3 regions of the Variovorax sp. P4_B10 genome follow, and region 1 is predicted to be linked to each of the others. Evidence: predicted binding sites of a transcription regulator. Region 1 holds the regulator's gene; each other region holds the start of a gene.
What was found. Region 1 encodes sigma-54, which starts transcription at its own class of promoters, with help from an activator protein. Its sites were predicted from a motif close to TGGCANGNAANCTGCTTT; they were not measured.
Positions count from the first base shown of each region.

Region 2: AC1DXX_RS08830 (isopenicillin N synthase family dioxygenase) is a predicted target of sigma-54. The motif match lies at 1,201-1,218, and genes of this name have one in related genera.
Region 3: glnA (type I glutamate--ammonia ligase) is a predicted target of sigma-54. The motif match lies at 1,516-1,533, and genes of this name have one in related genera.

Region 1 covers NZ_JBFUHN010000016.1:32,667-35,939, forward strand. Annotated here, with positions in the region: gene lptA (lipopolysaccharide transport periplasmic protein LptA) at 1-403, shown strand, start outside; gene lptB (LPS export ABC transporter ATP-binding protein) at 400-1,194, shown strand; gene rpoN (RNA polymerase factor sigma-54) at 1,213-2,796, shown strand; gene AC1DXX_RS10350 (phospholipase D family protein) at 2,807-3,273, shown strand, end outside.
Region 2 covers NZ_JBFUHN010000013.1:17,263-20,535, reverse strand. Annotated here, with positions in the region: gene rutF (NADH-dependent FMN reductase RutF) at 1-327, shown strand, start outside; gene rutR (HTH-type transcriptional regulator RutR) at 337-1,047, opposite strand; gene AC1DXX_RS08830 (isopenicillin N synthase family dioxygenase) at 1,251-2,252, shown strand; gene AC1DXX_RS08825 (VOC family protein) at 2,456-2,842, shown strand; gene AC1DXX_RS08820 (BMP family ABC transporter substrate-binding protein) at 2,907-3,273, shown strand, end outside.
Region 3 covers NZ_JBFUHN010000097.1:7,398-10,670, forward strand. Annotated here, with positions in the region: gene glnA (type I glutamate--ammonia ligase) at 55-1,470, opposite strand; gene AC1DXX_RS29520 (competence/damage-inducible protein A) at 1,617-2,417, opposite strand; gene AC1DXX_RS29525 (EI24 domain-containing protein) at 2,414-3,273, opposite strand, start outside.

The DNA.
Region 1 (3,273 bases):
GAAACGCAATGCGCCCGACGAGTGGATCGAGGGCGAGTCCGAAGTCATCGAGTACGACAGCCGCGCCGACAACGTCAAGTTCATCCGCAATGCCGTCATGCGCCGCCTGCTGGGCGCCACGCCGAACGACGAAAGCACCGGCGCACTGATCGTCTACGACCAGAGCAACGACACCTACACGGTCAACGGCTCCACCGTGCCGCCGAACACCGCCGTGAACGCGGCGAATCCGGGCGGACGCGTCAGGACCATCCTCACCCCCAAGGCGGCCGCCGCACCGAAGCCCGGCGCCTCCGCCCCGGCGGGCGCGAAACCTGCCGCGGCCCCGGCCCCCACACCCGCGCCTGGCACCGGCCTGCGCTCGACCACCACGCTCAGTGGAGAGGGAGAAGGGCACAAGTGATCGAAACCGCCGGAATCCAGGAAGCCAACAACGTCCCGGGCAGCCGCCTGGTCGCACGCGGCCTGCAGAAAAGCTATGGCAGCCGCACGGTCGTCAAGGACGTCTCGCTCGACGTGCAGAAGGGCGAAGTCGTCGGTTTGCTCGGCCCCAATGGCGCCGGCAAGACCACCTCGTTCTACATGATCGTCGGGCTGGTGCGTGCCGACGCCGGCGAGATCACCATCGACGGCGAGCCCATCGCCCACATGCCGATCCATCGCCGTGCGCGCATGGGCCTGAGCTACCTGCCGCAGGAAGCCTCGATCTTCCGCAAGCTGACGGTCGAAGAGAACGTGCGGGCCGTGCTCGAGCTGCAGCGCGAACCCGACGAAAGCGGCAAGGTGGTGGCGCTTTCCAAGAAGCACATCGAAGAGCGCCTGTCCGAGCTGCTGGCCGACCTGCGGGTCGACCACCTGCGCGACTCGCCCGCGCTCGCGCTCTCGGGCGGCGAACGCCGCCGCGTCGAGATCGCGCGCGCGCTGGCCACCCAGCCGCGCTTCATCCTGCTGGACGAGCCTTTCGCCGGTATCGACCCGATCGCGGTCATCGAGATCCAGCGGATCATCAGTTTCCTGAAGGAGCGCGGCATCGGCGTGCTCATCACCGACCACAACGTGCGTGAAACGCTGGGCATCTGCGATCACGCGTTCATCATCAGCGACGGGCATGTGCTGGCACAAGGCACACCCTCGGAGATCGTCGACAACGCCGAAGTACGCAGGGTGTACCTGGGCGAGCACTTCCGGATGTAAGGGAGGGTCGCGTTCTCCATGAAGCAAGGGCTGTCCCTTCGCGTCTCGCAGCATCTGGCGCTCACGCCACAGCTGCAGCAGTCGATCCGGCTGCTCCAGCTCTCCACGCTCGAACTGAGCCAGGAGGTCGAGCAGATGCTGGACGAGAACCCGTTCCTCGAACGCACCGCGGAAGAAGCGGCGCGCGAGGAATTCGGGCTCGATGCCGTCGACACACCCGTGCCGCGCGAGGAGGCCGGCGAGAGCGAATTCGCCTCGGCGCCGGCCAGCAGCGCGACGACCGCCTCCACCGACACCGCGGCAACCAGCGACGCCGATGGCGCCACTGCCGACACCACCGAGCGCGAGCCCGACTGGGAAGGCGACGGCACCGTCGACATGGCGCCCGACGACAGCGAGTGGGGCAGCGATGCGCCTGCGCGCCAGAACAACCTCGGCGACGACGAACGTGCCGACGCCACCGAGCTCGCGCGCAGCCAGGAATCGCTGCAATCGTTCCTGCACCGCCAGGCGCTCAGCCTGCGCCTGAACGAGAACGACAGCGCCGCGCTGCGCTTCCTGATCGAATCGCTCAACGACGACGGCTACCTCGAAGACTCGCTGCCCGCGCTGGCCTCGGGCCTTGCGGGCGACGACAACGACCAGTTCGACGAACTCGTGCACCACTTCCAGATGGCGCTCGGCCTGCTGCAGAGCCTGGAGCCCGTCGGCGTCGGCGCGCGCGACCTGGGCGAATGCCTCGGCATCCAGCTGCGCGCACTGGCCAGCGAGGACGAGGCCGAGGAGGCAGCGCTGGTCCGCAAGACCGCCATCGCCATCTGCAAGCAGCCGATGGAGCTGCTCGCGCGGCGCGACTTCAAGCGCCTGGCCACCCTGACGCGCACCAACGAAGAGCTGGTGCGCTCGGCGCTGCAGATCATTGCGCGCCTCGAGCCCAAGCCGGGCCGCCGTTTCGTCGACGTCGAGCGCAACATCGTGATTCCCGACGTGATCGTCACCAAGATCGGCCGCGGCACGAACGTGAAGTTCCGCGTCATGCTCAACCCCGAGGTGATGCCGCGCCTGCGCGTGCACGACATCTACGCCGGTGCGCTCAAGTCGCACAAGGGCGAGGGCAGCCAGGCGCTGTCGCAGCGGCTGCAGGAGGCGCGCTGGTTCATCAAGAACATCCAGCAGCGCTTCGATACCATCCTGCGCGTGAGCAATGCGATCGTCGAGCGTCAGAAGAGCTACTTCGTGCACGGCGAGCTCGCGATGCGGCCGCTGGTGCTGCGCGAAATTGCCGACGAGCTGGGCCTGCACGAATCGACCATCTCGCGCGTGACCACGGCCAAGTACATGTCCACACCGTTCGGCACGGTCGAGCTCAAGTACTTCTTCGGCTCGGCGCTCGGCACCGAGACCGGCGGCAATGCGTCGAGCACCGCGGTGCGCGCGCTGATCAAGCAGTTCGTGAGCTCCGAGAGCATCAAGAAACCGCTGTCCGACAGCCAGATTTCCGAGATGCTGAAGGAGCAGGGCATCGAGTGCGCGCGGCGCACCGTGGCCAAGTACCGCGAAGCCCTGCGCATCGCGCCCGCCAACCTGCGCAAGGCACTGTAGAAAGCCGCCGATGATCCGTCGCCTGCTGTCGTGTTGTGGGCACTGGGTCTTCGTCGTGGCGGCATCGTTGCTGTTCGCAGGCTGCGCCACCCTGCCCGACGAAGCGCCACGCCCGCCCACCAAGGCCCTCGCCGTCTCGGCCGACACGGCCCTCGGCAAGATCGCGCTGGCCTCCCAGCCCGACCCCGACCTCAGCGGCTTCCGCCTGATGCCGGGCGGCGACTTCGCCTTCGACACCCGCATCCAGCTCGCGCGCCGCGCCCAGCGCACGCTCGACGTGCAGTACTACCAGATCGAGAACGACGAGACCGGCCGCTACCTGCTGCGCACCCTGCGCGATGCGGCGCAGCGCGGCGTGCGCGTGCGGCTGCTGATGGACGACCTCTACACCTCGGGCGAAGACGAACTGCTGCTCGGGCTGGCCGCCACGCCGAACGTCGAGCTGCGCCTCTTCAATCCGTTTCCGGCCGGGCGCGG
Region 2 (3,273 bases), on a different contig from region 1:
GCCTCGGTGTACCCCGCATTCACCGCCAACGGCGTGCTCTGCGTGAATGTGCTGGCCGCGGGCCACCAGGCGCTCTCGGGGTTGTTCGGCGGCAAGACGCCGATGGACGAACGCTTCGCGGCCGGCCGCTGGAGCCGCAAGGCCACCGGTTCGCCGGTGCTCGACGACGCGGCTGCGTCCTTCGACTGCCGCGTGGTGCACGCCACCAGCGCCGGCACGCACGACGTGCTGTTCTGCGAGGCGCTCGCCATTGCCATCGGCGGCGCGGCGCAAAGCCTCATCTACTTCGACCGCAAATACCACGAGATCGCGGCTCCGCCGCATTGAATCGACGCCTCAGCGCGGCGTGATGCCCTGCAACACGATGCGTTGCACGTTCTCCACGGTCTGCTCGAAGAAGGCCGCATCGTCAAGCGTGTGGCCCGACAGCGCGTGCACCTGCACACCGAAATCCGCGTAGTGCTGCGTGATCGCCCACAGCGCGAAGATCAGGTGGTGCGGGTCGACCGGCGCGAGCTTGCCGGCCTCGACCCAGGCGCGAATCACCTCCGACTTGCGCTCCACCAGCGTGCGCAATTCGCGGTCGAGTTCGTCGCGCAACAGGGGCGCGCCCTGGATCATTTCAAGACAGAACAACCGCGAGGCGTCGGGCCGGTCGCGCGAGACCACGAGCTTGCGGCGAATGTAGTCGCCGATGGCTTCGCTCGGGTCCTGCTCCGCGCTGAAGCCGCGCAGCGGTTCGAGCCACACCGCGAGCAGGTCGCGCAGCACGTTGACGTACAGCTCCTCCTTGTTCGCGAAGTAATAGAGCAGATTGCTCTTCGACACATCGGCGCGCGCAGCGACCTGGTCGATCGACGTGCCGTGCAGTCCGAAGCGGGAGAACAGTCCCAGCGCGGCACCGAGGATGGCGCTGCGCTTGTCCTCGATCTGGCGCAGCCTGCGGCTCACGGCGGACGCGCTGCGCACGACCGGTTTCGCACGCTTGCGCGCCGGGCTCTTGTCGGTGCTGCTGCTGGCTGCGGCCAGCGCCTTGGTCTTCGGCATCTTCCCTCGCTCTTTTGTGTACGGATTGCAGGTTCTCTGAACAGCGCACCACTGTAAGGCCACGGTGCATCGCGTTGCGCCACGGCGGCCTTCAAGCCCCCTTGGCGCGCACCATGCTGACGCGACACATGCGATTTGTCCATTTGGTCCAACTGGCACAGACGTTGCATGGCGAAAGGCATGCCAAGCATGAGGACCGACCCATGACCCTGCTGTCCGTACCGATCATCGATCTCGCGCCCTACTTCGCGGGCACGGCCGAAGGCAAGGCGGAGGTCGCGAAGAAAGTCGACGAGGCCTGCCGCAGCATCGGCTTCCTGGTCATCACCAACCACGGCATTCCGGCCGAACGGGTCTCGCGCGTGGCGACGCTCTCGCGCCAGTTCTTCGACATGCCGCTGGCCGAGAAGCGCAAGGTCGACCGCCCCCGCGAAGACGCGGTGCGCGGCTACAGCGCGGTCGGCGAAGAAGGCCTGTCGTACAGCCTCGAGGAAGCGGCGCCGGGCGACCTGAAGGAATCGTTCTCGATCGGTCCCTCCAACGTGCCCGACGACGACTACCACCGCGGCCCGGCCGCCGGCCCGCACTTCGAACCCAACAGCTGGCCACCCATCGAGGGCTTTCGCGAAGCGTACGAGGACTACTTCGAGGCCATGAGCGATCTCTCGCGTTCGCTGATGCGCATCTTCGCGCTCGGCCTCTCGCTGCCCGAAACCTTCTTCGACGACAAGATCGACGAGCACATCAGCATGTTCCGCGTGCTGAGCTATCCGCCGCAGCGGGAAGCCCCGCTGCCAGGTCAGTTGCGCGCGGGCGCGCACAGCGACTACGGCAGCCTCACCATCGTGCTGCCCGACGACAAGGGCCTGCAGGTGTTCAACAAGGCGGGCCAGTGGGTCGATGTGCCGCAGGTCGAGGGCGGCTTGGTCGTCAACATTGCCGACCTGATGATGCAGTGGACCAACGACCAATGGGTGTCGACGCTGCACCGCGTGGTCAACCCGCCCTTCGAGGTGGCGAGCACCAACCGCCGCCAGTCGCTGGTGTTCTTTCACCAGCCGAACTACGACGCGATGGTCGAGTGCCTGCCGAGCTGCCTTGCACCGGGCGAGGCGCCGAAGTACGCACCCATTTCGTCGGGCGACCACCTGACCTCGAAGTTCGTGAAGCAGACGACCTTCGGCGGCACCAAGGCGACGGCCTGAAATGAAACCTTGCTTTTTTGTTCGTCGGGTTGTGGGGCATTCAGGGCGGTCGTTGATCGGTGCAAGCCAGCAGCGTGCCCTCGTGCACAGGGCACCGGGTGCTCCCCGCAGCGAAATAAAGGAGGAGCGAAGCGGGGGACATTCGCGGAGGGGAGCACCCGGTGTCCTGTGCACGCACCCCGAACATCAGCTGAGCAACTGACATGCCCCACCTCTCCTACGTCAACGTCTTCGCCAAGGACGTGGTCGCGCTCAGCGGCTTCTACCAGCGCGTATTCGGCTTCCCCGAGATCGAGGCGATCCGCTCGCCCATCTTTCGCGGCCTGGACACCGGCAAGTCGAGCCTGGGCTTCAACGCGCTCGATGCCTACGAGCTGCTGCACCTGGCCGAGTATTCGGACACGCGCGGCGTGAAGTTCCTGCTGAACATCGACGTCGACAGCCAGGCCGACGTCGACCGCATGGTGCCCGTCGCGCTGGAGGCCGGCGCCACGCTCGTGAAGCCGCCCTACGTCACCTACTACAACTGGTACCAGTCCGTGCTGCTCGACCCCGAGGGCAACGTGTTCCGCATCAACTTCATGATGTGACGCGCGCGGCGTCTCTCTCTTTTTCCTCCTGTCCTTCCCCATGCTTCCCACGAAAGGTTGCTCCATGCTGCGCACACCCACTACCGGCTTCCTCGGCCTTGCCCTGACGCTCGCAGCCGGCGGCGCGTTCTTCGCGCTGCCCGCGATGGCGGCCGACGGCTTCACGCTCAAGGACAAGCCGAAGATCGCGATGCTCTACTTCGGCCCGAAGAACGACGGCGGCTGGACGCAGGCCTTCGACGAGGCCCGCATCAAGATCGAGAAGGAAATCGGCCAGAAGATCCAGTTCGTCGAGAACGTGCCCGAAGACGCCTCGGCCATCAAGCCCGCGGCCGAGAAGTTCATCCAGCGCGGCGCCAACATCGTGATCGGCACCGCCTTCGGCTATTCCGACAGCTTCAAGGACCTGGCCGCCAAGTACCCCGACGTGG
Region 3 (3,273 bases), on a different contig from region 1:
AAAGGACGGCCTGGGCCGTCCTTTTTGTCTTACTTCCCCATCAGGGGCTTGCCATTACAGCGAGTAGTACATGTCGAACTCGACCGGATGGGTCGCCATGCGGAAGCGGGTGACTTCCTGCATCTTGAGCTCGATGTACGCGTCGATGTAGGCATCGGTGAACACGCCACCCTTGGTCAGGAACGCACGGTCCTTGTCGAGGTATTCCAGCGCCTGGTCGAGGCTGTGGCACACGGTCGGGATCAGCGCGTCTTCTTCCGGCGGCAGGTGGTACAGGTCCTTGCTGGCGGCTTCGCCCGGGTGGATCTTGTTTTCCACGCCGTCGAGGCCGGCCATCAGGAGCGCTGCGAAGCCGAGGTACGGGTTCATCAGCGGATCGGGGAAGCGCGCTTCGACGCGGCGGCCCTTCGGGTTGGCCACGAACGGGATGCGGATCGAGGCCGAGCGGTTCTTGGCCGAGTAGGCCAGCTTCACCGGGGCTTCGAAGCCGGGCACCAGGCGCTTGTAGCTGTTGGTGCCGGGGTTCGTGATGGCGTTCAGGGCACGGGCGTGCTTGATGATGCCGCCGATGTAGTGCAGCGCGAAGTCCGACAGGCCTGCGTAGCCGTCGCCGGCGAACAGGTTCTTGCCGTCCTTCCAGACCGACTGGTGCACGTGCATGCCGGAGCCGTTGTCGCCGACGATGGGCTTGGGCATGAAGGTGGCGGTCTTGCCGTAGGCGTGGGCCACGTTGTGGATCACGTACTTCTGCAGCTGGACCCAGTCGGCGCGCTGGACCAGCGTGCTGAACTTGGTGCCGAGTTCCATCTGGCCGGCGTTGGCCACTTCATGGTGATGCACTTCGACCGGGATGCCGAGCGATTCGAGCACCAGGCACATTTCCGAGCGCATGTCCTGGAAGCTGTCGACCGGGGGAACCGGGAAGTAGCCACCCTTGACTGCAGGACGGTGGCCGGTGTTGCCGTGCTCGTATTCCTTGTCGGTGTTCCACGAGGCTTCTTCGGAATCGATCTTCACGAAGCAGCCCGACATGTCGTTCTTCCAGCGGACGCCGTCGAACACGAAGAATTCGGGTTCCGGACCGAAGAAGGCGGTGTCGCCCAGGCCCGAAGCCTTCATGTAGGCTTCTGCGCGCTTGGCGAGCGAACGCGGATCGCGCTCGTAGGCCTTGCCGTCGGCGGGGTCGATCACGTCGCAGGTCAGGATCAGCGTCGTTTCTTCGAAGAAGGGATCGATGTTGGCGGTGTTCGGGTCGGGCATGAGCTGCATGTCCGAAGCTTCGATCCCCTTCCAGCCAGCGATGGACGAACCGTCGAACGCGTGGCCCGAGGTGAATTTGTCTTCATCGAAAGCCGAGACCGGCACGGTCACGTGCTGCTCTTTGCCACGGGTGTCGGTGAAGCGGAAGTCGATGAACTTGACCTCGTTTTCCTTGACGAGCTTGAGTACATCGGCGACGGTCTTTGCCATCAGTTTCTCCTGAGTTGGATGGTGGTTAGGAATACGGGAACGAAGGATGCAGTTTCTGTGCCATTGTCGCCTCAAGGAATGAGGCTTTGGTGACGGGTGCAACCCCCAAAAACAGACGGAAAATCACCAACTTGGTGCAATCGACATTAACGCACCAATTCTGGGCCAAGCTTGGCATCAAAGGTGTGCAACCCTTCGATCAGCTGGGTATAGGCGGCATCGAGCCGGTCCGGGTCGCCTTTGACGCCCAACTCGATGTGACGGCCGTATTGGGGGTGATCGACGCTGGGCAGGCTGAACACCTTGACGCCGGCGTGCGTCTCCTCGATGGCCTGCATCAGGGGCGTGAGCGTGGCTTCCATTGCACCGAAAACGATCACCGACTTCTCGGCGATGGCGTTGCGGGCGAAGAGATCGGCGTAGCGGCTGTCGAGCACCGATTCGATCATCGGCCAGGCCATGACCGGGAAGCCCGGGACGAAATGCACGTGATCGACGCTGAAGCCCGGAATCTTGTTGTACGGGTTGCGGATGATCGACGCGCCCTGCGGGAACACACCCATGTTGAGGCGGTGGATGTTGTCGGGCCGATCGGGCTCGTAGACGATGCCCTGCTCGCGCGCCGTGTCCTGCATGCGCTCGCGGATCAGCAGTTCGGCCTCGGGGTGCAGCGCCAGCGGCACGCGCAGCGCCTGTGCGGCGCACTGGCGGGTGTGATCGTCGGGCGTGGCGCCGATGCCGCCGGTCGAGAACACGATGTCGCCCGAGGCAAAAGCGCGCTCGAGCGCGGCCGTGATGCGCGTGGGCACGTCGCCGACGTACTCGGCCCAGCCCAGCTGCAGGCCGCGCGCGGCGAGCAGCTCGATGACCTTGGGCATGTGCTTGTCGGCGCGCTTGCCGGAGAGGATCTCGTCGCCGACGACGATGAGACCGAATGCGCGTGTCATGGTGAACCCCATTGAGAAAGAGCGGCCTGGTTGGCTTTTGCGGCCTCGAGGGCCGGTGCGCCGCTTTCGGCCGAAGCCAATGCGGCGGCACGCTGCGCGCGCAGCAGAGCCAGTGCATCGAGGCAATAGTGCGCGAACCAGAGCGCCGAAAAGGCGAAGACCAGTGTATAGATCCAGATGGCGATCGGCACCAGCACGAAGAAGGCGGCGGCAAACAGCAGGCCGGAGGCCCAGACGATGCTCGGCGCGGCGCCGAGGTAGCCGCACAGCACGCCGATGCACAGCAGAGGCAGCCGGTGCGCACGCAGCAGCGCCGCCCGCTCTTCGGGGCTGGCGTGCTCCGCCAGCGCGTCGAAGCTCATCACGCGGTAGGTGAGCCAGCCCCAGATCAGCGGCGGCAAGATCAGCACCAGCGGCGGAATGAGCCAGAGCGGCATCGAGACCACGAGTGCCACCAGCGCCAGCAGGGTGACGCCGAGCGAGCGGGCCACGCTGCCGATGAAGGAAGCCCCCTTCTTCTGCTCGAGCGAGGGAAAGCGGCGCTGGCCCACGAGCTTGGTCAGCGCCGGCGCCATGAGGCCCGCCACGACCAGCAGCGACACCACCACGATCAGCGGCGTGGCGGCAAACACCACCACCATCGACGCCAGCACGGAGGTGACGTCACCGGAGAAAAGGCGCCCGATCCAGGCCCAGAAGCTGGAGAGCAGCGGCCAGGCGTCGAGCGCGCCGCGCGTCCAGGCCACCGCGGCGTCCCAATAGAAGTACCCGAACCCCGCCGCCAGCAGCACCATCAGGCCCAGCGGCAGCAGCGACAGCACGATCACGCGCGGCAGCATGCAATAGGCGACCGCGC